DNA from 3 places in the Neobacillus sp. PVCKKU3 genome. Region 2 is predicted to be linked to each of the others. Evidence: riboswitches for the same ligand, from Rfam matches in the RefSeq annotation. Region 2 holds a riboswitch; each other region holds the start of a gene.

Region 1 (4,718 bases), on a different contig from region 2:
GAGCCCCTCCGTCTTATGTGTTTCTGCAAAGTAACCGATCCTTTAATTTTATTCCCGTGTCCGTCATCGCTAGGCCGCCGAGTGCCGTTTCCCTTAGTGTACGCGGCATTTCCTTGCCTATTTTGTACATTGCCTCAATGACTTCATCACATGGGATCCGGCTTTCAATTCCAGCAAGCGACAGGTCGGCTGCTGAAAAGGCAATCGAAGTGCCGATCACGTTTCGCTTAATGCAAGGAACTTCTACGAGACCGGCGACTGGGTCACATACTAACCCTAAAAGGGATTTCATCGCGATTGCGGTGGCGTTTACGACCTGCTCTGGTGTCCCGCCCTTTAATTCAACAATTGCCCCTGCCGCCATTGCGGTGGCCGAACCAACCTCCGCTTGGCATCCTCCTGCCGCTCCAGAGATAAAGGAGCGGTTGGCAATCACATATCCGAGTGCACTTGCGGTAAACAAACCCATGACTAAATCCCGATAGGAGGTGTCGTCATTCTTTCGCAGTGAAAATAAAACCCCCGGTAAAATACCGGCTGCCCCGGCCGTTGGCGTCGCCACAATCACGCCCATCCGTGCATTGCTTTCAGATGTTGCCATTGAGAACGTCATGGCATCGTTAATATATGGACCTGATAAGCCCTTCCCGTTATTTACATATTCGCTCATCTTGACGGCATCACCGCCGGAAATACCGCTTGGTGCCGGGGAAGCATCCACTACACCGGTCTCCACTGCTTGCTTCATTTTAATTAACCGCTTTGCCATCATATCGATGATCGTCTCTTTGTCACGGCCTGATTTTTCCATTTCCACCATCAGCATCATGTCGCCAACTGTTTTCCGTTCACGGTTACAAAGTTCAAGAAGCTCGTTCATTGACCGAAAATCCATCATACACCCTCCAAGATCGCTTCATGAAAAGGATTGGAACGAAATTTTGCTGCGATTTCTGAAAAATCATCACTTGTGCTTAATCGAATATCAACTATTTCATCATCAATCATAAAGATTTTTGATAAACCGCCGCCTAATGATACACCGCCTACTTTAACAAAATGGCCCGCACGTCTTGCCCTAATAACAGTTGTATTTGGATGATCGTAATAAGGACAGCGATCTTCAAATTTAAATTCATAGTGAAGCCCGTATCGTTTAGTTAATTCAACCGCATATCTAATTCTGGTATCATCTGTGTTCATCCCAAGCAGACCGCCAAGAAGCGCCTTATCCGTTCCGTGTCCCTGGTATGTTTCGGAGAACGAATCATAGAAAGTAATATCCGCCCTTTGCGGGGACCCTCCAAGCAACTCATAAACAAATTTCCCAATTGATACAACACCGGCGGTATGAGAACTTGATGGCCCAACCATAATTGGGCCGATGATGTCAAAACAGCTTTGATACTCCATTAAGCTACCCCTTTCTTACACAGTGATTGGCTGTTGAAATAATGGAAATCTCCCGCAAATTGCTTTTGTTGTCTTTCTCCCCTGTTCGATTACGGCTAAATCTCCTTTGCTCTTAAGAACGGCTGCGATCACTTTTGCGATTTGCACCATTTCCTCTTGTTTCATTCCACGTGTTGTTAACGCGGCTGTTCCCATGCGGATTCCGCTTGTCACAAACGGGCTTTGCGGGTCGTATGGAATGGTGTTTTTGTTAACTGTTATCCCGACTTCTTCAAGCAATTTCTCTGCTTCTTTTCCTGTTAAATCCCATGGACGCACATCCAGGAGCACAATATGGTTATCAGTCCCGCCGGATACAAGCGCTGCCCCTTCCTGCTTTAGCGCCTCTCCCAGTGCAGCTGAATTTTCTATAATTTGTTTGGCATATTCCTTAAAGCTTGGCTGCAATGCTTCATTGAAAGCAACTGCCTTAGCTGCAATAATATGCATAAGCGGCCCGCCCTGAATTCCCGGAAAAACAGCTTTATTAATTTTTTTTATGATTTCTTCATCGTTTGTTAAAATCACTCCGCCTCGTGGGCCGCGCAATGTTTTATGCGTAGTGCTGGTCACAACATCCGCATATGGAACCGGAGAAGGATGGAGACCTGCAGCAACAAGTCCGGCAATATGTGCCATATCAACCATCAGTTTTGCGCCAACCTGATCGGCGATTTCTCTAAATCTCGCAAAATCAATCACTCTCGGATAAGCGCTCGTACCGGCGATAATTAATTTTGGTTGTTCTCTTTTCGCAACTTCTTCCAGCTCATCGTAATCAATCAGGTGATTGTCTTCTCTTACCCCATAAGAAACGACATCGAACCATTTTCCTGACATTGCTACCGGACTGCCGTGAGTTAAATGGCCGCCATGCGATAAATTCATCCCCATAATCTTATCGCCTGGTTGAAGCAGGGCGAAAAACACAGCAGTATTGGCCTGGGCACCGGAGTGAGGCTGGACATTAGCAAATTTGGCGCCGAATAATTTAGTTAACCGTTCAATCGCTGCCTGTTCTGCGACATCCACAAATTCACAGCCGCCATAATAGCGCTTACCTGGATAACCCTCGGCATACTTGTTCGTCATCACGCTTCCCATTGCTTCCAAAACATCAGGGCTGACAAAGTTTTCTGATGCTATTAATTCCAAGGTATGAAGCTGGCGGTTTTTCTCACTTTCAATCGCCTCAAAAATTGTTAAATCGTTTTGTTGTAAACTCATTGATCATTCCTCCACTTCTCCATAATTGCTTTAAAAAAAACAAAAAAGGACAGAAAAGGGGTGTAGAATCATCCCTTCTCTGTCCTTTTACCTGAGAGTTAAACTCCAATATTTATGGAGCATTCTCCTTTGGTGGCATTTTCAAATACGCTCTCCAGAGGTGCGTCCTGTTATGGTTCTTTTACCTGAGAGATTGGTTCCAAGGGTTTTTTTGGAACTTGCTCCTTCGGTGGTAGATGTAGATAATACACTCTCCCACAACAATCATCCGCTCTATTCAATTTTATTATTTTCAGAATAATCATTCTGTTTGTAATTGTCAATGCTTTTTAAAATAAGTTTGTTTATTACAAATAAGTAGGATTTGCTTCTACATTTTTGAAGTAAACCACTTCGCCATCACTTTCACCATCGAAAATAACCGTTGTATTAGGCGAGAAGACTAATACGTCCCCTACTTCTGCCACATATTTATTTCCTTCTACATCGCGGACAACCATTTTACCTTTGGTCACAACTTTAATTTCGATAAACGTAAATTCTGCAGAATAATCAACCGAAGGCTGTAGTGCATAATAACCCATTGTTAATACTTGTTTTTTATCTGTAATCGGCACATCAAGGATTTGCCCCTTTAACTCAGGTGTTCCCCGCAATACGCTTAATTCATTTAATTTATAGGTTCCTGCTTTAATTAATTGAATGCCCGGTTTTGCATCTAAATACGTTAATTGGCTTTGTGTTAATGTTTTTTCGCTCATTTTTGCACCTCTAAATTTATTATTTTTTTTATTGTTCTAGGATAATGGCAATTTAATAATCTATTAGATCTTTGCTTTCTGTTTTAAAGCAGGGCGATTGATAGAGAAAAGAGAAATATCATGTTCAGTTTTGCCAGTTGTCACTAGTTGGCTTAACGTTTCACCAACAACACTTGAGAATTTAAATCCATGGCCGGAGAAGCCTGCTGCGATTGCCACATTGGAGTACTGCGGATGCAAATCAATCACAAAATGTTCATCAGGTGTTTTGGTGTACATGCAAACTGCCCCTCTTTTAAGAGTTCCAGTAGCACCCGGCATGTATTCTTCTAGGAATCTGCGAATATTTCCTTCATCCTCCGTATAGATCCCAAATTCACGATTAATTGTATCTGGGTCGATTTTTTGACCGAAAGTATGGTATCCTATTTTCAAACCGCAGCCGCTGAAGCTTGGGAACCCGTAATAGATGCCTGTCGGTACTTCAACCATGAAGGCCGGGAAACCATGGGTATTGCTATACTGTGATTCTTCGCATTCGAAGAACCCAACAACTTGGCGGTAAGGCTGTAACGGAATATCAATATTTAATTTTGATAGAAGTTTGCTGTTCCAAGCCCCCATGCTCAAAATCAACTTACTGCCGGTAAAGGAACCAAATTCAGTTTGGATTTTGACAGAGTCCTCGGAAATCTCAAAATCCTCAACCCTTGTATGTGTTAACACTTTTGCACCATTTGCTTCAGCTAGCTCGCGATAGGCGCGAATGCAATTTTCACTGAATAAGACGCCGGAGTTTTTTTCATAGATTGCGTTAAAGTTTTCAGGGACGGTTACTCCAGGCCAGCGCTGATGAATTTCTTCGCCTTCTAGTAAATCAACATCCAACCCATGAATGTTAGCAGCTTCGATCGTTTCAGCAACGAAGTCAGATTCACCTTTAGGTCCAAATACTAAAACACCGGTTTTTGTAAAAATCTTATGATGTGTTTCTCTTTCAAGTTCATACCATAACTCTTGGGCTCTTAAGGCAAACGGTACATACTCCCGTCCTTCACCATAGGCATGGCGGATAATCCGTGTGTCACCATGATGGCTGCCATTCGTATGAGGCGGATCAAATGCATCTACCAATAATGTTTTCACACCCTGTTTGGCCAGGTAGTAACCTGCTGCCATTCCCATCGATCCTGCGCCAACTACAATTACATCAAAGTCTTTTTTGCTCATCGTTTCTGCTCTCCTTTTTCAATAATTTAAATTTTCTTAATTCTTTAA
Region 2 (17,552 bases):
TGGTTATCAAATTACTTGGAAGGACTCCTTCGGGCAAAAGGAGGTTTGCGTTAAAGTTGAAAAAACGCCCTTACATTTGGAAAATGAAATCTGTGGCAGTCTCGAATGAAAAAGGTTTTACGCTCATTGAGGTAATGTTTTCGTTGGTAATTCTTTCAATTATTGTTTTTTATATGACACCTCTCTTTCAACTTATTCTTGACAATAAGGAGAATCAAGCGAGTATTCAAGCAATGGAATGGGAGGTTTTCTGCAGCCAAATAAAAAAAGAAATCCGCTGGTCGACCAAGGCCGAGGTAGTTTCCAATCGGCTGATCCTAACAAAAGACGGAGAAACCATTTATTATGAAATTTACGGCAGCAATTTAAGAAGACGGGTTAACTCGACGGGGCATGAAATTATCCTGCAGAATGTTTCACAGCATTCGTTTGCTTTGATGAATAATGCCGTAAAGGTAACGGTAAAGGATTTAAAAGGTATAGAGTATTCTGTTACCGCCTATTCTTTAATTGATTGGAATAAGAGCACATGAAAAATAGTCAAAAAGGCTTCACTTATCCCCTTACATTATGTCTGTTGATCATTTTTCTGCTGTTTTTTTCAATGGAGGTGGAGAAACTTCTGTCGGAGAGAAAGCTAGCGCACGAATCAGCCGTTATTTTCCAGGAAGAGTATTATTTCTTGTCATCGGTAAAGAAATTCGAAACTCAGGCTCAGGTGTCAGGAACAATCCCGTCTAAAGGAACGTTTGGATTTCAGAAGGGGAATATGGATTTTCTCGCCGATCCCCCGTCAGGATATGTCCAAAGAGTTTCCTTTACACTCCGGCTTCAGTCGGGAGAATTGGTAAACGGGAAAGGATATTTTGACACGAGGTCAAAAAAGCTAATGAAATGGATTACTTATTGATTTGAAAGGATAAACCTTGGACATACTTGTAATGTAAGTTAAAGGCAGGTGTGTACATGAAAACGAATGATTATGTAAAATATATGACGCAAACAATTGTCAAATATGCGGACCAGCCGAAAGACGAACGAAAACGTCAGCGCCTCGAGCGAAAACAGACCAAAGCATCCTTCTGGTATCGCTGGTTTGGCATCCTTCCCTATATTGTGTATTCAGAGGTTAAGAGACGGAAAATGAAAGACAGTGGACTTTAAAAAGTAACCCCCAAGCATAATTTTAAGACTTGGGGGTTTCCTCTTTATATTGCCTTTTCTGTTAAGTAAAACAGCCCGCCATTGATAAAGGAAATATGAATTCGCGGCTCATATTGATCCTTGAGAGCCTGTTTTTCTGTCTCATAGTTTTCGTTTTCATCTTCGATGTCCTCATAAAAATGATTCAGCAGTTCTAAATCCTTCTTCCAGCGTATCTTTGCTTCATCGGCCCAGGTATGGTCATCATTTTCAATTACTGATTTTAAATAATTTTCAATTCGAACCATTCCGCTTTTTGGTTTAACCAGTGGTGATAATGTAAACGAGTAATCAGGGATTTTCGGCGTTAACGAAATTTTAAGCAGGTAATTATGAAAATCCTCCACCATTTTCCCGTTAATAAGCTGAAGGCCGATTGATTTAAAAATATCGCGTTTACGGTCACATTGATAGGAGATTTTTACATTCATGCACAGCCATGGCAGCAAGGGAGTCTGGACGGCGGAGTTGCCGTGATTTTCATAAAGCCTTATATATCTGGCTAAATTTTTTGTAGACTCAAAAATTTGATGCAGGCGGGGCGAACCAAAATGGATGGTTTCCCCTTTGAGATTTTCAGGTGCTGCTTTTTGGTTGGTGATAAGGGTCAATCTCATTGGATTTGGTATTCCGCCAGTTTTCTCTAAATAATGCCAGTAAAAGGGCCGATTCATTAGTTCCTTATCCATTTCAATTGTTAGTTGGACATCTAAGTATCCAGGGTGATTAGTGACGATGGGACATTCATTTGCCATAAAATAATTTAAAAGAAACTTATGAATTTCCTGCTGCTGCATGTGATTCTCCTTTTTTCATATTTTGTGCAAATTCAATCATTGAAGATAAATTCTCCATTTTAATCCGCATTTCCCCTTCTGAGCAGGAGTCGCCAAAGATATCCATTATATGATCTTCAATATTTCCGAATTCTAGTTTTGTTAGAATATCATCAAGTTCTCCGATGACTCTTTCAAATAAATCAATCTTTTCGTATAAAAGCTTTAAAATATGCTCTTCCACTGTATCTTTGATGGCAAAATTATAAATCATGACATCTTTTTCCTGACCGAGGCGGTGAATCCTTCCGATGCGCTGCTCCAGTCTCATCGGGTTCCACGGCAGATCAAAATTGATAATGTGGTTGCAAAATTGCAGGTTAATCCCTTCCCCGCCCGCTTCAGTGGCAATCAGCACCTGGGCATGCTTTTGGAACAACTCGCGCATCCAGTCCTTTTTCCCGCGCTTGAAACCGCCGCGGAAAGGAACGGAGGAAATTCCGTGCTGCTTTAAGTACCACTGTAAATATAATTGGGTAGCCCGGTATTCCGTAAAAATAATCACTTTATCATTTATTTTCTGAATTAATTCAAGGGCTTTTACTGCCTTGGAATTTTGCTCGACGGTCTCTACCTTTTTAATTAAAAAGTTGATTTGTTCTTGATAGGCCTGCGTTGGGTTTTCCTTTTTAAGAAGCATGTTTTTTAAGGTGTAGAAAACGGCCTCGCGGCTTGAGCATGCTTCACGCTGCAAAGTCATCACAGAAAAACTGCTCGTTTGAACCCAGTCTCCCTCATTTTTAAGCTCTAAGATGGAGTCATACAGTTCGCGTTCCGATTTTGTAAATTCAATCGGAATCGTCTCCACATGCCGTTTCGTCCATTCGATTCCTGTATCGGCACGGCGGTTGCGGATCATGACTTTATTGACTAGCTCTTTTAGATGCTGGTCATCATTTAAGGAACGGGAATCACGTTTATATTTTTCGTAAAAGACAGTTTCATTCCCTAAGTGACCAGGCTTTAATAGGGATACGAGGTTAAAAATCTCCTCAATCCTGTTTTGAATAGGTGTTGCCGTCAGCAATAAACAAAACTTCTTTTTTAAGTTTTGAACAAATTCGTAGTTTTTAGTTTTATTATTTTTTAATTTATGGGCTTCATCGATAATGATGAGGTCATAGTCTTGCTTGTAAATGATCTCCCGATGCGGATTTCGTTTCGCCGTATCGATGGAGGAAACAACGACATCACATTGTTCCCAAACATAGCTTTTTCTTTGAGTGACAGCTGGTATATAAAATTTGCTATTTAATTCCTGTGCCCACTGGGTGACTAAGGAGGCGGGAACAAGAATTAACACTTTTTTCACTAATCCGCGAATCATGTATTCTTTTAAAATTAACCCCGCCTCGATAGTCTTTCCGAGACCCACTTCATCCGCAAGGATGGCCTTTCCGTTCATGTTTTCAACCACCTGCTTGGCTGTTTCAAGCTGATGAGGGAGAGGCGTCAAATTTGGCAGATGCTTTGGGGCCTGCAGGCCTTCGAATTCCGGGACCACCAAGTGTTTTTCAATATCGATGGCCAATTTAAAAAGCTCCCAATTCCCCCAAGGTCCATCATGATCAATTTTATGTAAAAAATCATCCTGCCAGGAGGAATCAAATTCCATTTCGACATTCATCCTTTTCAGCTCCTTTTTTCGATAAAATGTTATTGCCCGATATGTTGTTTTAATGGTAGGATGATAATAGCTTTGAAAGTTTCAAATATTTAAATAAGGTAATCTATTTTTTAAGTATAATTAGTATGACCAAATTGGAAAAAAATATTATAAGTGCGAATGAAAACAAGGGGAGAGACTACTTTTTGTAGCGCCGAAGGAGCAAGCAGCTTATGTGAATCTCTCAGGCAAAAGAACTCTTGTTGGACGCAGCTCTGGAGAGTGCTGGATGATACCAGCCACCAAAGGGGACAGCCGATTTAGGTAAACTTTCAGGTGCAAGGACAGAGACCTTCTTTATTGGTAAAGGGAGGTTTCTGTCCTTTTTTGCACCTTTTTGTTGTTTTTAGGAAAAGGGCAAGGAGTTTTCCTGGTTTTGTTAATTGGCAATAATTCATTTTTACAAATAATGAACATGTAGTAAATGAAGGGGGATTTATGATGACGGAATTAAAACGCACTCCGCTGTTTGAAGTTTACAAGGAATACGGCGGAAAAACCATCGATTTTGGCGGCTGGGAGCTGCCTGTCCAGTTTTCAAGCATCAAGGATGAGCATGAAGCTGTCCGCACGAAAGCCGGTTTATTCGATGTGTCCCATATGGGCGAAGTTGAGGTAAAGGGCCCAGACAGCCTCAACTATTTACAAAAATTGATGACAAATGACATCTCAAAAGTGAAAAACGGCGGGGCACAATATACTGCGATGTGCTATGAAAACGGCGGAACTATTGACGACCTGCTTGTTTACAAGGTTGAAGACAATCATTATTTGCTTGTTGTCAACGCATCGAATATTGAAAAGGACTACAACTGGCTGGAGAAGCATCTTGAAGGCGATGTAACAATCGAAAATTTGTCTGAAACAATGGCACAGCTTGCGCTTCAAGGCCCTCTTGCTGAAAAGGTATTACAGAAGCTTGCTTCAGAGACGGATTTAAGTCAAATCGGCTTTTTCAAATTCCAGCAGGAAGTTGTTTTAAATGGGAAAAAAGCACTTGTATCTAGAACTGGTTATACAGGGGAAGACGGTTTTGAAGTATATTGTGATGCCGGTGATGTCGTAGAACTCTGGACTGCCATTCTGGAAGCCGGAAAAGACGAGGGAGTTATTCCTTGCGGCCTCGGTGCACGCGACACACTTCGTTTTGAAGCAAATTTAGCGCTTTACGGCCAGGAATTATCACCGGAAATCTCCCCGCTTGAGGCAGGAATTGGCTTTGCAGTGAAATTGAATAAAGAGGCTGATTTTATTGGAAAAGAAGCTCTCGTGAAACAAAAGGAAGCAGGTTTGTCCCGGAAGCTTGTTGGGGTTGAGATGGTTGACCGGGGAATTCCGCGTCACGGCTATCCAGTTTACAAAGGGGAAGCGCTAATTGGTGAAGTTACCACCGGTACACAGTCCCCAACCTTAAAGAAAAACATCGGACTTGCCCTCATTTCTTCCGAACATGCAGGACTCGATACCGAAGTTGAAGTTGAAATTCGCGGAAAACGTTTAAAAGCGAAAGTGGTTCCTACACCTTTTTATAAAAGAGAAAAGAAATAGCAGAAGGGAGCAAGGTTTATGAAACATCGCTATTTACCCATGACTGAACAAGATAAGCAGGCAATGCTGGAGACAATTGGCGTTTCCACTGTCGATGAACTATTCAGTGATATTCCTGAAAAAGTACGATTTAAAGGTGAATACAATATTAAACCGGCAAAATCAGAAACAGCTTTGATGAAAGAACTTTTTCAGTTAGCAAGCCGGAATGCTGATTTAAAATCGAATGTGTCTTTCTTAGGTGCCGGAGTTTATGACCACTATATGCCGGTTATCGTTGACCATGTCATCTCAAGATCAGAGTTCTACACAGCCTATACACCTTACCAACCGGAGATCTCCCAAGGGGAACTGCAGGCGATTTTTGAATTCCAAACAATGATTTGTGAATTAACAGGAATGGATGTGGCTAACTCCTCGATGTATGACGGCGGTACCGCACTTGCTGAAGCAGCAATGCTAAGTGCTGGCCACACTAAACGGAAAACCATCCTGGTTTCCGGTGCTGTCCACCCTGAATCCCGTGAGGTTCTGGAAACTTACGCAAAGGGTCAATACCTTGATGTGATTGAGGTTCCTGTGAAGGATGGCATTACTGATGTTGAAGCCCTAAAAGGATTGCTAAATGCTGACGTAGCTGCGGTTGTCGTTCAATATCCAAACTTTTTAGGTCGAATTGAACCTTTAAAAGAGCTTGAAGAGATTATTCACGAAAATAAAGCAATGTTTGTTGTTTCCAGCAATCCATTATCACTTGGAATTTTGACACCCCCAGGAAAATTTGGTGCAGATATTGTTGTCGGCGATGCCCAGCCGTTCGGAATCCCGACTGCCTTTGGAGGTCCGCACTGTGGCTATTTTGCGGTTACGACCAAGCTAATGCGTAAAGTTCCCGGACGTCTTGTCGGCCAGACAACAGATGACCAAGGCCGCCGCGGTTTTGTTTTAACACTGCAGGCACGTGAGCAGCATATCCGCCGCGATAAGGCGACTTCTAATATTTGCTCCAACCAAGCCTTGAATGCCCTTGCTGCATCTGTTGCGATGACTGCCCTTGGAAAAAAAGGTGTCCGCGAAATCGCAACAGCCAATTTACAAAAGGCTCATTATGCAAAAATCGCTTTTAAAGAAGCAGGGTTTGAAGTAGTTAATGATGGTCACTCCTTTAACGAGTTTGTTGTCAATTTAAATAAACCGGTAAAAGAGGTTAATCAGCAGCTGCTCCAAAAAGGAATCATTGGCGGTTATGATTTGGGCCGTGACTATCCTGAGCTTGCAGGCCATATGCTCATCTGCGTGACAGAGCAAAGAACGAAGGAAGAGATTGATACATTAGTGAAAGAATTGGGGGATTTGCATGCATAATCAAGACCAGAAGCTGATTTTTGAAGTAAGTACACCAGGCCGGGTCGGATACAGCCTTCCGGAAATGGATGTTCCTGAAGCAGATGTTGCTGCGCTCCTTCCAGAAGGATATTTAAGGGAAGAGGAGCCTCTGCTCCCTGAAGTTTCAGAACTGGATATCATGCGCCATTATACGTCCCTCTCCAGACGGAATCACGGTGTAGACTCCGGTTTTTATCCATTAGGGTCTTGTACGATGAAATACAATCCTAAGATTAATGAGAATGTAGCCCGCTACAACGGGTTTGCGCATATTCATCCGCTCCAGGATGAAAGTTCAGTTCAAGGTGCGCTTGAGCTTTTATATGACCTTCAGCAGCATTTAAAAGAAATTACCGGTATGGATGAAGTGACCTTACAGCCGGCGGCAGGTGCCCACGGGGAATGGACCGGATTGATGATGATTCGCGCATACCATGAAGCAAATGGCGACCTAAAACGGAACAAGGTTATCATACCTGACTCCGCTCACGGTACAAACCCAGCTTCTGCAACAGTTGCAGGACTTGAGACGGTTACAGTAAAGTCGAATGAAAATGGTCTTGTAGACTTAGAAGACTTAAGAAGAGTGGTGGGAGAAGATACAGCAGCGTTAATGTTGACGAACCCGAATACACTTGGCCTTTTTGAAGAACATATTGTTGAAATTGCTGAAATCGTCCACGAAGCTGGCGGTAAGGTTTATTACGACGGGGCGAACCTAAACGCAGTTCTATCAAAAGCCCGCCCGGGTGATATGGGCTTTGACGTAGTTCACTTGAATCTTCACAAAACGTTTACTGGCCCGCACGGAGGCGGCGGTCCTGGTTCCGGTCCTGTCGGTGTGAAATCAGATTTAATTCCGTTCCTGCCAAGACCGGTTATTGCCAAACAGGGCGACGAATATGTTCTAGATTATGATCGTCCGCAATCAATTGGCCGCGTTAAGCCATACTACGGAAACTTTGGCATTAACGTCCGCGCTTATACCTATATTCGGTCTATGGGGCCAGACGGCTTAAAAGCAGTGACTGAATATGCTGTTTTAAATGCTAACTATATGATGAGAAGATTGGCGGAGTATTATGATCTGCCGTTTGACAGACATTGTAAGCATGAGTTTGTATTAAGCGGAAGACGCCAGAAGAAATTGGGCGTCCGCACATTGGATATTGCGAAGCGACTGCTTGATTTCGGCTTCCATCCACCAACCATTTACTTCCCATTAAATGTGGAAGAATGTATCATGATTGAGCCGACAGAAACAGAATCTAAGGAAACGTTAGATTCCTTTATCGACATCATGATCCAAATCGCCAAGGAAGCCGAGGAAAATCCGGAAATCGTCCAGGAGGCTCCGCACACAACCGTGGTAGGCCGCTTAGATGAAACGACAGCTGCTCGTAAGCCGGTCTTACGATATCAGAATGCATAAAAAGATTAACAGGCTCTGGATTGCTCCGGAGCCTGCTTTTTTAGCTTTTATATCAATACGCCAATAGGCTGTTGCGATTTTTCATAAAAATCAATATAAAAGGCCCCAGAAAGGTTCTGGAGCCCATTTACGATTATTTTTTGGCTTTCACTTTACCAGACCACTTTTTGAACCCGCCTTGAAGCTGAGTTAGATCCTTGTAGCCCTTTTTGTGTAAAAATTGAGCCGCACGAGCACTGCGCATGCCGCTTTGGCAATATAAATAAACAGGCATGTCCGGTCTGATTTCTTTCATGCGCATTCTAATTTGTGACATTGGAATATTACGTGCTCCTAAAATATGTCCGTCTTCAAATTCATTTGGTTCACGAACATCAATCAGCTGTGCCTTTCTGTATCCTGCACGGAATTCCTCTTCTGTTACTGTTTTTACAATTCTTTTTTGATAAAAGAAAGTAAAAACAGAGTAGATGATAACCGCTACGACAATGATTAATAAAACATAAAGTGAATTCAACTTCTATTTGCCCCCTTCAAGCTTGTTGCACTAGTATTTATTATATAAGTCATTTTCTTAAAGATAAAGAAGAATGGACAAAAATCTTCTTAAAAAATTATACCAAAAACATCTCATTTTGAAATTCCCCCTCATTTTGATAGACTAGTAAAAGGAAATTATAAATAAAAGAGGTTTTTCTATGGAAAAGGAAATATGGCGGTTTATCGATTCTGGCAATAGTTCTCCTGCTTTTAACATGGCATTGGATGAAGCCTTGTTAGATTGGCACAGTGAAGGAAAGATTCCACCGGTGATCCGATTTTACGGCTGGAACCCGCCGACGCTGTCCGTTGGTTATTTTCAAAGGGTTGAAAAAGAAATTGATATGGAAGCGGTAAAAACACACGGGCTTGGCTTTGTCAGAAGACCAACTGGAGGCAGAGGGGTTCTCCATGAGCATGAACTGACATACAGCGTCATTGTTTCAGAGGAGCATCCAGCAATGCCCAAAACAGTTACTGAAGCTTATCGTGTTATTTCTGAAGGGATACTAAAAGGATTTCATCAACTGGGACTAGAAGCATATTTTGCTGTTCCGAAAACAGCTGAGGAACGGGATGCCTTAAAAAATCCTAGGTCCGCGGTCTGCTTTGATGCCCCAAGCTGGTATGAGTTGGTGGTGGAAGGGCGCAAGGTCGCAGGAAGTGCTCAAACACGACAGAAGGGTGTCATTCTCCAGCATGGCTCGATTCTTTTGGACCTGGATGAAGACAAGCTTTTTAGCTTATTCAAATACCCGAATGACCGGGTGAAGGAGCGGATGAAAAAAGCATTCAAGGATAAGGCTGTTGCTATTAATGCGATTAGTCCGCGAAGGATTACTCTCGATGAGGCCAAGGAAGCTTTTTATAAAGGATTTGCAGAAGGTTTAAATATTGAGCTTGAATCCTATCAGTTGACAGATGAAGAGCTTGCCTATGTTAATAAGCTAGCCAAAGATCGGTATGAAAATGATGAGTGGAATTTTAAGAGATGACTTGCTAAAGCGGCTTTGCCGCTTTTTTCCTATTTCATTGGAGGCAACCGGCGAAAATTGTTAAAATTTCTCGTTTTATAGCGAAAATTGCACTATATCTTTTATTTTCTCGTGAATCTATTTATTTTAAAGTTTGACAAAATAATTGTTTTTTGTATGACATACAATATGTAGGGGTGTCGAAAATATTTTCGGTACTATATATTGATTTTTTGTTGCCATGCTATGTTCATATATGGTAACTTAAATTTATTAAATCAACTAGATAAGCAAAAGCTTACTAGATTCTTACACAAGATAGAGAATATATAGATAAAGGAGTTGTATTCATGTCTGTAGTTTTTAGACAAGAATTGAATATTGATTTTGGGAGGTTGAATGAGGATATCCGCCTATTTCCACAGGTGCACCCGGTCACCCCAGATATGAAAATAACTCACAAGGGTGTTTCGCGTTTGGTCATGTTAGACCGCTACACCTTTAAAGACACTGAAAAAATCACCCTCACAAATGGCGACTTTGTTGTTCTTACGATTAAAGAAGATACAAAATTCCCGGCACGCGGCTTAGGATACATTCAGGAAATCGATTGGGAGAAGAAGAAGGCTAAGGTTTTAGTAGAAGAGGAATTTAGAGGCGTCCTCGATGGTGAAGCAGCAGAAACTGGAGTTATTTATAGTTCGCTGGATGTCATTGAGAAGCCGTTAGAGCTTTTCTATGAGCAGATTGCTAAACGTGTTGCGACTGGCATTGCTGCTGTAGAAGAGACGGAAGAGAAGCGCATAGAATGGACAGAAAAGTTCTATCAAGAGCTAGTGAGCTTGAACTTCATTCCGGCCGGCCGTGTTCTGTATGGCGCGGGATCTGGCACTGAGGTAACTTATTTCAACTGCTATGTAATGCCGTTCGTAGCGGATTCCCGTGAAGGAATCTCTGACCACCGCAAGCAGGTTATGGAAATCATGAGCCGCGGCGGCGGTGTTGGAACCAATGGTTCGACATTACGGCCAAGAAACACCTTGGCAAGAGGCGTAAATGGTAAATCATCCGGTTCGGTATCTTGGTTGGATGATATTGCGAAGTTGACTCATTTGGTCGAACAGGGGGGCTCACGCAGGGGCGCCCAGATGATCATGCTGGCGGACTGGCATCCAGACATCATTGAATTTATTATTTCTAAGATGCAAAATCCTAGAATCCTTAGATTCTTAATTGAAAATACATCTGATGAAACAATCAAAAAGCTTGCTAAAGAAAAGCTGAAATTTAAACCATTCACCCTTCAAGAAGAAGCGATGTACCAAGGAATTGTAAATTATAAAAACATTCCTGGTTATGGTGGTTTCAGCGAATCAATTATTGCAGATGCTGAGGAAAAACTCGCAACTGGCGGTACTTATTCAGTTCATAATCCAGAGTTCCTCACTGGAGCAAACATCTCTGTTTGCTTGACGAAAGAATTTATGGAAGCTGTTGAAAATGATGGTGAATATGAACTTCGTTTCCCTTACGTAGAAAACTACGACCAAGAGGAAATGAAAATCTATAATGAAAAATGGCATGAAGTTGGGGATGTTCGCGAGTGGGAAAGACTGGGTCACAAAGTTCGTGTGTACAAAAAAATTAAGGCAAAAGAACTTTGGAACTTAGTTAATATTTGTGCGACTTACTCTGCAGAACCTGGTATCTTCTTCATTGATAATGCAAATGACATGACAAATGCGAAAGCATATGGTCAACAGGTAGTTGCTACAAATCCTTGTGGGGAGCAACCTCTCGCACCATTTTCCGTCTGTAACCTTGCTGCAGTAAACCTTGCAGAAATGGCAGATAAGGAAACTAAAACAGTAGACTTTGATAAGTTAAAAAATACAGTAGCAGTCGGCGTCCGCATGCAGGACAACGTTATCAACGCTACTCCATACTTCTTAGACGAAAACAAAAAGCAAGCACTTGGTGAACGCCGCGTTGGTCTTGGGGTAATGGGTCTGCACGACCTGCTTATCTACTGCGAAACTGAGTACGGTTCACCTGAAGGAAATAAGCTGGTCGATCAAGTTTTCGAAACAATTGCAACTACAGCTTACAAAGAATCTGTTGAATTGGCGAAAGAAAAGGGAAGCTTCCCATTCTTAACTGGTGAAACACTTGAGGAAACAAACCGCTTACGCCAAGCATTTATTAATACCGGATTTATGAAGAAAATGCCTGAAGAAATCCGTGAATCTATTGTGGAAAACGGAATAAGGAATTCACATTTGCTAACTGTTGCTCCAACGGGTAAAGTTATTGCCCCCAGTGTTCGTAAGAGCGCTGCGTAAACTTAGCTATATGCGGGAAACTCTGGCGCATCTCTTACTACCTTGTCTTGCCAACAAATAAAGGGTAAAAATGTAAGAGTGTTGGTGATTGCCTACCAGACAATCCGCAGGGAAGTCGTGGCTGACCCCTCAACGACTACATGCTGAGCAACCATTTTTGTTGAAGGAACGTACGTTCTGTTTTATAATGAAAGAAAACAGGACGGTGTTTTTCAATGATTAAAAGATGCCTCAACTGTGATAAGGAAATAAAGGTAAAACCCAGTCATTACGATAGAAAAAAGTTTTGTTCACGACAATGTCAATCTAGTTTCCACAAGACCAATCCGCCTGACTTTTGGATGGAATTGTCAAAAAAGGTAAAGGTTAATTGCAGTTTTTGTGGGAACGAATTACTTAGAAAGCCATCAGCCATATTTAATACCAACTTTTGTAACCAGAAATGTAAACAAGAATATCAAATTCAAAATGCCCAATTAATTAACCAGCATCTCAAAAATCGGGTTGAAATAGAATGTGATATTTGCGGAAAAAAATTCAGTGTGCCCAAGAATCGTGAATTAACTTCTAAATATTGTTCAAAACATTGTCTTGGTCTTGCTAATGGTAGAAGGGGAAAAATATTATACAAAAAACAATTATTAGTAAAATGTAATAATTGTGGTAAGGAATTTGAGAAGAAACCCTCTACTTGTCGGCCATTAAATTTTTGTTCAACTGATTGTATGGGCAGCTATTACAGTAAAAATAAATTATTTTCTGGTGAAAATAGTGGGACTTGGAATGGCGGAGACATAGATTACTATGGGCCTAATTGGCGATTGCAAAGAAGATTGGCAAGAAAACGTGACAACTATACTTGTCGTGACTGTGGAAAGACTGAAGAACAGTACGGACATGAACTTTCTGTTCATCATATTATACCTTTTAGAAATTTTAACGGAGATTGGGAGAAGGCTAATGAACTTTCAAACCTAGTAACTCTCTGTGAATACCCTTGTCATAGAAAAAGGCATTCAAAAATGGTTGGTGATATAGTCTGACCCATATGGCGACATATGGAGCGGGTACTAATAATCCCGCCCTCTATAAACTGATTAATTATAGAGAGTAACAAACGTGAGTACTGGAACAATGGTTGGTGTTTCAACTGGATTAGAACCTTATTTCTCATTCTCATATTTCCGTAGTGGACGCCTTGGTAAATTTATCGAAGTGAAAGCAGACATCGTACAGGAGTATTTAGACCGAAATCCAGAAGCAGATTCAAATAATCTGCCAAACTGGTTCGTCACTGCGATGAATCTTGCTCCTGAGGCACACGCAGATGTCCAATGTGTCATCCAGCGCTGGATTGACAGTTCCATCAGTAAAACAGTTAATGCACCAAAAGGATACAGCGTTGAGCAGGTTGAAAAGGTATACGAGCGTTTATACCGTGGCGGTGCAAAAGGCGGTACTGTCTATGTAGACGGTTCACGCGATTCTCAGGTTTTAACATTGAAAGCTGAAGAAAACACAAATGAACAATTATCTATCTTTGAAAAAGAAGAAAAGCAGCATGTAGTCTTAGTCGAAACCATCACTGACCTTCGTTCAACGGATGTAACGATAGGTTCTGAAGTCGGCAACACATGCCCGGTATGCCGCAAAGGAAAAGTTAAAGAAATTGGCGGCTGTAATACATGTACTAACTGTGGCGCACAATTAAAGTGTGGTCTATAAAATGCTTTTGAGAGAGGATGGAGATATACTCCATTCTCTTATTTTTTATAATTATTCACAAAAACTCAACCCACGTGGCTATGTATATTGGAGCAGGCAATATGATTATGGCATCATCTTCTAAAGGGGTTATGATCGCTTACACAAGCAATACCTATTGGAAGCCAACATACATTGGCGCCAAGCGTATATAATAAGTTCAGGGCATCGACAAAAGTCGATGTTCTTTTTTTTAAAGCTCTGTTATAACTGAATGTTGATTTTACTGAGTTTGAAAAATAAACGGAAGAATTCCGTTTATTTTGGGAAATACTCATATTCCCTTAAAAATTAAGGAAGTTTTTCCGGCTATTTCATTTAAATCTTTGGATTTTGTGTTATTTAGAGCAGTTAAACGGAATATCTCCGCTTATCTCTGCTTCTTAAGCTTCCTTTTTATACATTAGCCGGAAATTCTCCGCCTATGAATTTTCATACCTACATGAAAATCAACAATGAATAATAACAGAGCCTTTGCAAAAGCCAATTAGATATGCATAGAAAAAAGGATTCAACATGAACTGTAAATTTGACCGTTTCATGACACATAAAAAACTACATACGGTCTTTATATTGTTTTGCTAGATTAAAAACATAAATAAAGCTACAGCAGCATATGTGGAAGTTTTGTGAAACCATGACAAAACACTTTACATAGGGTAGGGGGGTATAGTAACATAAAATTAGAAATCAAAAATAACAAATACATTTTTGAAAGGATGATTAACATGGAAAAAGTAACATTAAACGTAAAAGGAATGTCTTGTGGACATTGTGTAAAGGCGGTTGAAGGAAGCGTTGCGACCCTGGATGGTGTCACTGCCGTTAAGGTGAATTTAGACGCAGCAACGGTTGATGTCGAGTTCAACCCGCAAACCGTCAGCCTCGATCAAATTAAAGAAACAATTGATGATCAAGGCTATGATGTAGTTTAAAAAGACAATTTCAACTCACTATATGAGGAGTTGACTTACTATGAGTCAAACTATAAAAGAAACAAGCCTGCAAATTTCCGGTATGACCTGTGCAGCCTGTGCGGCCAGAATTGAAAAGGGTCTGAAAAAACTAACCGGAGTAGAAACAGCAACTGTCAATCTTGCATTAGAAAAATCGGCAATTAAGTACGATCCTTCCCAGATAAAACTGGAAGAAATCGAACAGAAGATTAAAGATTTAGGCTATGATGTCGTAACCGAAAAAGTGGAATTTGATATTACAGGAATGACTTGTGCAGCCTGCTCGGCACGGATTGAAAAGGGCTTAAATAAGCTAGATGGCATCACAAAGGCAAACGTTAACTTGGCACTTGAAAAAGCAACTGTAGAATACAACGGTTCCGCCCTGACAACTGCAGACATCATAAAAAAGGTTGAAAATCTTGGCTACGGGGCAAGACTCAAAGAAGAAACAAAAGATCAAGTGGACCATCGCCAAAAGGAAATCGAAAAGCAATCGAAAAAATTTATCTTCTCGGCAATTTTGTCTTTTCCGCTTTTATGGGCAATGGCAGGGCATTTTTCGTTTACATCTTTTATTTGGGTACCGGATATGTTCATGAATCCCTGGTTTCAACTGCTCCTCGCTACACCGGTTCAATTCTTAATTGGCGGACAGTTTTACATCGGTGCCTATAAAGCCTTAAAAAATAAAAGTGCCAACATGGATGTACTTGTTGCATTGGGAACATCGGCCGCTTATTTTTACAGTTTATATTTGTCAATCACCACGATTGGCAAAGGTGTTCATATGGTAGAACTCTATTATGAAACCAGTGCCGTTTTAATCACCTTAATCATATTAGGCAAGCTTTTTGAAGCAAGAGCAAAGGGACGATCCTCAGAGGCAATCAAAAAATTGATGGGGCTCCAAGCCAAAATGGCTACTGTAAACCGAGATGGCCGCGAAATGGAAATCCCGATTGAAGAAGTTATTGTCGGGGATATTCTTTACATTAAGCCGGGTGAAAAAATTCCCGTTGACGGTAAAATCATAGAGGGCCAATCCGCTATCGATGAGTCAATGCTGACCGGTGAAAGTGTTCCGGTTGATAAAAAAATTGGCGATGAAGTCATCGGGGCTACGCTGAACAAAAATGGTTTCCTAAAAGTTGAAGCAACAAAGGTTGGCCGGGATACCGCTTTAGCACAAATTATTAAAGTGGTTGAAGAGGCGCAGGGCTCTAAAGCCCCTATCCAACGGCTTGCCGACAAAATATCCGGAGTTTTTGTTCCAGTTGTCGTGACCATTGCTGTAATCACCTTTATGATCTGGTATTTGTGGGTAGAACCCGGTAATTTCGCTGAAAGCTTAGAAAAAATGATTGCTGTATTAGTGATTGCCTGTCCGTGTGCCTTAGGATTGGCGACACCTACCTCAATCATGGCCGGTTCCGGTCGTTCCGCTGAATATGGAATCCTTTTTAAAGGCGGCGAACATTTGGAAATGACCCACCGAATCACAACGGTGGTTTTGGATAAAACGGGTACAGTAACAAATGGGACACCGGTGTTAACTGATGTCCGCCACACCAATTCAATTACTGAGGAAGAATTTTTAAGCTTGGTTGGTTCGGCTGAAAAGCAATCAGAACACCCGCTTGCCCAGGCCATTGTGCAGGGAATTAAAGACAAGGGTGTATTATTAAAGGAGCCAACCGATTTTGAAGCCATCCCCGGTTTTGGAATAAAGGCGTCACTGGAAGGAAAGCAATTAATAATTGGTACAAGAAAGCTTATGACGAAATTTAATGTGGAAATAGAAACTGTACTTCCTCAAATGGAGGAACTCGAAAGAGCCGGGAAAACTGCAATGTTAGCGGCTATCGACGGGCAATATGCAGGGATTGTGGCGGTCGCTGATACAATTAAAGCAACCTCCAAAACAGCCATCAGCCGCCTCAAAAAGATGGGTCTTGAGGTTATCATGATTACTGGTGATAATCAGCAGACAGCAAAGGCCATAGCAGGCCAAGCAGGAATTGACACCGTCATCGCGGAGGTTTTGCCTGAAGGAAAAGCAGCGGAAATTAAAAAGCTGCAAGCGGAAGGCAAGAAAGTTGCAATGGTCGGGGACGGCATTAATGATGCACCTGCTCTTGCCGTGGCAGATATTGGAATGGCCATTGGGACAGGCACCGATGTCGCCATGGAAGCGGCTGATATCACGCTCATTCGCGGTGACTTAAACAGCATTGCAGATGCAATCTTCATGAGCAAAAAAACAATCACAAACATAAAGCAGAACTTATTCTGGGCGATGGCCTACAATTCCTTGGGCATTCCGATTGCAGCTCTTGGGTTCCTAGCTCCTTGGCTAGCTGGGGCAGCAATGGCGTTCAGTTCGGTGTCTGTTGTCCTGAACGCACTTAGATTACAAAAGGTTAAACTATAAATTTTTAAAAGGCTGACACACAATTGTCAGCCTTTTCCTGCGTTTTCACCATTGTCAGCAAGTATACTTTACTTATCAAAAAAGCAATCAGGTGATTTCAAATGAACCAAATTTTATTGATTGAGGATGAACGAAGCGTATCAGATGTAATCAAAGCTTATTTAGAGAAGAACGGCTACAAAGTCTACTGGGCTGGCAATGGATCAAAAGGATTGGAAATCTTTAAAACAGCGAATATAGACCTTGTTATTCTCGATCTGATGCTCCCCGATATGGCTGGAGAGGATGTTTGCAAAATGATGCGGGAAACATCAGATGTCCATATTTTTATGCTGACAGCAAAAGGCTCTTTAAATGACCGTGTTGTAGGATTAAATAATGGCGCCGATGAATATCTAGTTAAACCCTTCAGTCCAAGGGAATTGACAGCAAGGGTCAATGCTCTTTTCCGCAGATTAAACGGCACAAACT
Region 3 (4,718 bases), on a different contig from region 2:
CAGCGAATCATGTTGAATACAGAACCTGCTTTATCGTTTGTACCAGATCCACGAGAACCGCCAAATGGCTGTTGATTAATCATCGCACCAGTTGGTTTATCATTGATATAAAAGTTTCCAGCTGCGCCGGATAAGCGGTTTTCTAAGTGAACAATGGCCCCGCGATCTTGGGCAAAGATTGAACCTGTTAAGGCATACATAGAAGCAGTATCTACTGCATGCAATGTTTCTTCTAATTGATCATTTTCATATACATAGATTGTTAAGACTGGTCCAAAGATTTCTTCCACCATTGTTTTGAAGTTTGGATTTGTAGTCACAATGATGGTCGGTTGAACGAAATATCCAACAGAATCATCATAAGTACCGCCAGCAATAATTTCTGCTTCTTCAGAAGCTGCTGCGTAATCGATATAGCTTGTAATTGAATCAAAAGCCGCTTTATCAATAACTGCACCCATGAAGTTTCTAAAATCGCGGACATCCCCAACTTTAAGCTTTGCCGTTTCTGCCACTAAACCGGCTTTTACTTCTTCCCACATACTTGCTGGAATATAAGCACGTGAAGCTGCGGAACATTTTTGACCTTGGTATTCAAATGCACCACGAACAAGGTTGGCTACTACTTTGTCTGCTTGTGCAGTTTCATGAGCGAATACAAAGTCTTTACCGCCTGTTTCCCCAATTAAACGAGGGTATGATTTATAGCTTGCAATGTTTTCCCCAACTGTTTTCCAAATCGTTTGGAACGTGCTTGTTGAACCGGTAAAATGGAATCCAGACATACGAGGGTCTGTTAGGACTACTTCTGATACTTGCGAACCACGAGAAGGCACGAAGTTGATGACACCTTTAGGTAATCCTGCCTCTTCTAAAATACGAATAAAGTAGTAGTTTGCTAGAATAGAAGTGGTAGCTGGTTTCCAAACGACTACGTTCCCCATCATTGCAGGAGCTGCTGGCAGGTTTCCGCCAATGGCTGTGAAGTTAAATGGAGAAATCGCCAATACAAAACCATCTAATGGACGGTAATCAGTACGATTCCATACATTCTTCATGCTGCTTGGCTGAATTTGATAAACTTGATTTGCATAATCAACGCCAAAACGTAAGAAGTCAACTAATTCTTGGGCAGAATCAATTTCAGCTTGAACAACTGTTTTGGACTGTCCTAACATCGTCGCGGCGTTCATTACATCACGGTATGGACCAGAGATTAAATCAGCAGCTTTTAAGAAAATAGCGGCGCGGTGTTCCCAAGCCATATTAGCCCATGCTTCTTTGGCAGCCATCGCCGCTTCAACAGCATCACGCAGCTCTTTTTCTCCGGCTTGCGAATAGTTTGCTAAAACATGTTGATGATCATGTGGCATAACCACTTGCTTCACTGTATCTGTCTTTATATTTTCGCCATTAATAATCACAGGAATATCGATTACGATACTAGATTGGCGTGTTAATTCTGCTTTTAATGTTTCCCGTTCTTTTGTACCTGGAGCATAAGTATTGCCAGGTTCATTTGTAGGAGTTGGGATTTTGAAAATTCCGTTACTCATTCTCTCACGTTCCTTCCCGTTTATATATTCTGTTCCCTTATAGACAAATCTACGTATTTCGACAATTATTATAACATACTTTTTCTGTTCTGGGACTTTCTATTGTCCCTTTATGAAAACGGATTCAAATCCATCCCTCGGGGGTGGTAAGTTAATTTCAGAGAGTCGATAAAATATTTAAGAGTCATTTATTGTTGACAAAGTAATTTAATACTACTAAAATTAAAAATTATTCAACAATACTATCTAAAAAACTTAATAATTAGCAAGCTATGATTGCTATGGATCACACTATAGCAGGAGCAGCTTCTGGAGAGACCGCGAAAATTACGCGGCGCCGAAGGGTTCACAATCTCAGGCAAAAGGACAGAAGAGTACTAAATATATATTTGTCGTGCTGGCAATTTTAAGCATAATAAGTATTATTTGTTATTCTTATGAACTAAGAGATTGGAGGACATCCAATCTCTTTTTTTATTGGGTTTTATAACTTCTAAGGAGGAGTCAACGTTGGCACAGCAAGAATTAAAGAAGAATTTAGCAAATCGGCATGTTCAACTAATTGCAATTGGCGGCACCATTGGTACCGGATTATTCTTAGGGTCGGGTAAAGCAATCCAACTAGCAGGTCCATCTATCATTCTAGCTTATTTAATCGTAGGGATGGCCTGTTTCTTTGTAATGAGGGCACTCGGAGAACTTCTGCTGTCAAAGGCAGGATATCAATCTTTTACCGACATTGCCGAGGATTATCTTGGACCTCGGATTGCGTTTGTAACGGGATGGACTTATTGGTTTTGCTGGATTATGACCGCTATGGCTGATGTGATTGCTGTTGGTGTATATGTACGATATTGGTTTGATATCCCACAGTGGATACCTGCAATGGTCTGTTTGGTCGTCTTATTGGGTCTCAATCTATTAACGGTAAAACTTTTTGGAGAATTGGAGTTCTGGTTTGCCTTAATAAAGGTCATTACCATTCTTGCCTTAATCGGAATTGGGGTGATTTTGCTAGTGATGGGATTCAAGACAGATGCAGGGGCGGTCTCTATTAAAAATCTTTGGGAACATGGCGGCCTTTTTCCAAATGGAATGACAGGCTTCTTGCTTTCATTCCAAATGGTCGTTTTTGCATTCGTTGGTGTGGAATTAGTGGGTGTATCGGCAGCAGAAACAGCCAATCCGGAAAAAAACATCCCTTCAGCCATTAATAAAATTCCTTTACGGATTTTATTTTTCTACGTTGGCGCATTGATCGTTCTTCTATGTATTAATCCATGGACGGAACTGAATGCCGCTGAAAGTCCGTTTGTCAAAACGTTTAGTATAGTCGGGATTCCGATTGCCGCAGGAATTATTAATTTTGTCGTTTTAACTTCAGCCGCTTCTGCTTGTAACAGTGGGATGTTTTCAACAAGCCGGATTTTATATAATTTAAGCAATAATAGCCAAGGTCCAGCGAATTTTGCAAGACTGAATAAAAATCATGTGCCAAGTAACGCGTTATTGATTTCGACTCTTGTCTTGACAGGGGGAGCGCTCCTTAGCAAACTTATTCCGGAGCAGGCTTTTGGAATTGTGACAACCATTAGTGCCATTTGTTTTATTTGGGTTTGGGGTGTTATTCTGGTTTGCCATTTAAGGTATAAAAAAAACCGTCAGGATTTACAGGCAAAGTCAAAATTTAAAGCACCATTTACACCATTTGTTAATTACGTGGTCCTAAGCTTGTTTGCGGCGATTCTCATCATCATGCTGTTTGCTGAGGCTACCCGTCCAGCCCTATTGTTGACACCAGTATGGTTTATTCTATTATTTATTTTGTATTCCTATAGAGGGAAAAAGGAAAAAAACATAAAATTATCAGCATAGACTCTAATAGTTTAAAAGAAATGGAGCCGGTATTGAAACCAGGCTCCATTTTCTTGTTAAAACGTAACATTCAATTAAATAATCCGTACTGTCACCATTCCGGAGATTTGATTTATTTTCTCCTCTAAGGAAGGAATAACATCCCCATTTACTTTATTATCAATGTCAATGATGGTATACGCATATTCTCCGCGGCTTCTGTTGACCATGTCGGCAATGTTTAAATGGTAGCCAGATATAGTTGAGGTAATCTGTCCTACCATGTTTGGAACATTGTGGTGGAATGCCGCCACGCGCCGCTTACCAGTATAAGGAAGGCTGGTATTTGGGAAATTCACTGAGTTTTTGATATTTCCTGTTTCTAAAAATTCCTTTACCTGACGAGCTGCCATGATTGCACAATTTTCCTCTGATTCATTTGTGGAGGCGCCTAGGTGCGGAATTGGAACGATATTTTTCATTTTAAGCACATTTTCATTCGGGAAATCGGTAACATACTTCCCAACTTTTCCGCTTTCTAGGGCTGCAGCCATGTCTGATTCATTGACAAGTTCACCACGGGAGAAGTTTAAAATATGAACACCAGGCTTCATGATACTGAATGTCGCTTGGTTAAACATACCTCTTGTGTCATCTGTTAGCGGTACGTGAACAGTGATATAGTCAGATTCTGCAAATAACTGTTCAATTGTCATTGCCCGCTGTACATTGCGGGACAAATTCCAAGCGGTATCGACAGAGATAAATGGATCAAATCCGATGACATCCATATCTAAATCCAACGCATCATTCGCCACAAGGGCACCAATCGCTCCTAAACCAATGACACCCAATGTTTTCCCTTTAATTTCTTTTCCGACAAATTGTTTTTTGCCTGCTTCGACAAGCTTTGGAATTTGTTCGCCTTCACCATCTAACGACTTAGTCCAAGCTACACCAGCAAAAAGGTTACGGGAAGAAGCTATTAATGAGGTAAGGACCATTTCTTTTACAGCGTTGGCATTTGCTCCAGGGGTATTGAATACAACAATACCTTGCTCTGTACATCTATCGACCGGAATATTGTTAACACCTGCTCCTGCTCTTGCGATTGCCTTTAAATTTTCACCGAATTCTAACGAGTGCATATTAAAGCTGCGAACAAGGATGGCATCGGGGTTTTCACTGCCGTTGTCAACCAGAAAGCCGTTCTTATTGAATACGTTTAGCCCTCTTTCCGCGATATTATTAAGGGTTTTGATGGTGTTCACTTTTTCTAAAGCGATCGTGCTCATTTTTCTTCCTCCT

What was found. Region 2 has a riboswitch for glycine ahead of gcvT (glycine cleavage system aminomethyltransferase GcvT). Riboswitches for the same ligand answer to the same signal wherever they lie in the genome.
Region 1: linked by a shared signal. The riboswitch ahead of glyA (serine hydroxymethyltransferase) and the one ahead of gcvT (glycine cleavage system aminomethyltransferase GcvT) in region 2 are both predicted to bind glycine.
Region 3: linked by a shared signal. The riboswitch ahead of ACNQGS_RS03785 (amino acid permease) and the one ahead of gcvT (glycine cleavage system aminomethyltransferase GcvT) in region 2 are both predicted to bind glycine.

The regions. Positions count from the first base shown of each region.
Region 1 is NZ_JBLVQN010000052.1:34,724-39,441, reverse strand. It holds gene sdaAA (L-serine ammonia-lyase, iron-sulfur-dependent, subunit alpha) at 14-895, opposite strand; gene ACNQGS_RS25480 (serine dehydratase beta chain) at 895-1,413, opposite strand; gene glyA (serine hydroxymethyltransferase) at 1,429-2,679, opposite strand; glycine riboswitch at 2,757-2,839, opposite strand; glycine riboswitch at 2,843-2,947, opposite strand; gene ACNQGS_RS25470 (hypothetical protein) at 3,027-3,440, opposite strand; gene solA (N-methyl-L-tryptophan oxidase) at 3,504-4,670, opposite strand.
Region 2 is NZ_JBLVQN010000001.1:235,472-253,023, forward strand. It holds gene comGE (competence type IV pilus minor pilin ComGE) at 1-109, shown strand, start outside; gene comGF (competence type IV pilus minor pilin ComGF) at 84-533, shown strand; gene comGG (competence type IV pilus minor pilin ComGG) at 530-910, shown strand; gene ACNQGS_RS01245 (YqzE family protein) at 967-1,164, shown strand; gene ACNQGS_RS01250 (YqhG family protein) at 1,209-2,000, opposite strand; gene ACNQGS_RS01255 (DEAD/DEAH box helicase) at 1,978-3,666, opposite strand; glycine riboswitch at 3,826-3,915, shown strand; glycine riboswitch at 3,919-3,995, shown strand; gene gcvT (glycine cleavage system aminomethyltransferase GcvT) at 4,147-5,253, shown strand; gene gcvPA (aminomethyl-transferring glycine dehydrogenase subunit GcvPA) at 5,272-6,618, shown strand; gene gcvPB (aminomethyl-transferring glycine dehydrogenase subunit GcvPB) at 6,611-8,071, shown strand; gene ACNQGS_RS01275 (rhodanese-like domain-containing protein) at 8,205-8,588, opposite strand; gene ACNQGS_RS01280 (lipoate--protein ligase family protein) at 8,770-9,606, shown strand; partial or broken gene ACNQGS_RS01285 (vitamin B12-dependent ribonucleotide reductase) at 9,936-11,888, shown strand; gene ACNQGS_RS01290 (HNH endonuclease) at 12,269-12,970, shown strand; partial or broken gene ACNQGS_RS01295 (ribonucleotide reductase barrel domain-containing protein) at 13,050-13,652, shown strand; gene ACNQGS_RS01300 (NlpC/P60 family protein) at 13,670-13,846, shown strand; gene copZ (copper chaperone CopZ) at 14,420-14,626, shown strand; gene ACNQGS_RS01310 (heavy metal translocating P-type ATPase) at 14,667-17,081, shown strand; gene ACNQGS_RS01315 (response regulator transcription factor) at 17,183-17,552, shown strand, end outside.
Region 3 is NZ_JBLVQN010000003.1:182,561-187,278, reverse strand. It holds gene pruA (L-glutamate gamma-semialdehyde dehydrogenase) at 1-1,556, opposite strand, end outside; glycine riboswitch at 1,856-1,936, shown strand; gene ACNQGS_RS03785 (amino acid permease) at 2,067-3,431, shown strand; gene ACNQGS_RS03780 (phosphoglycerate dehydrogenase) at 3,506-4,705, opposite strand.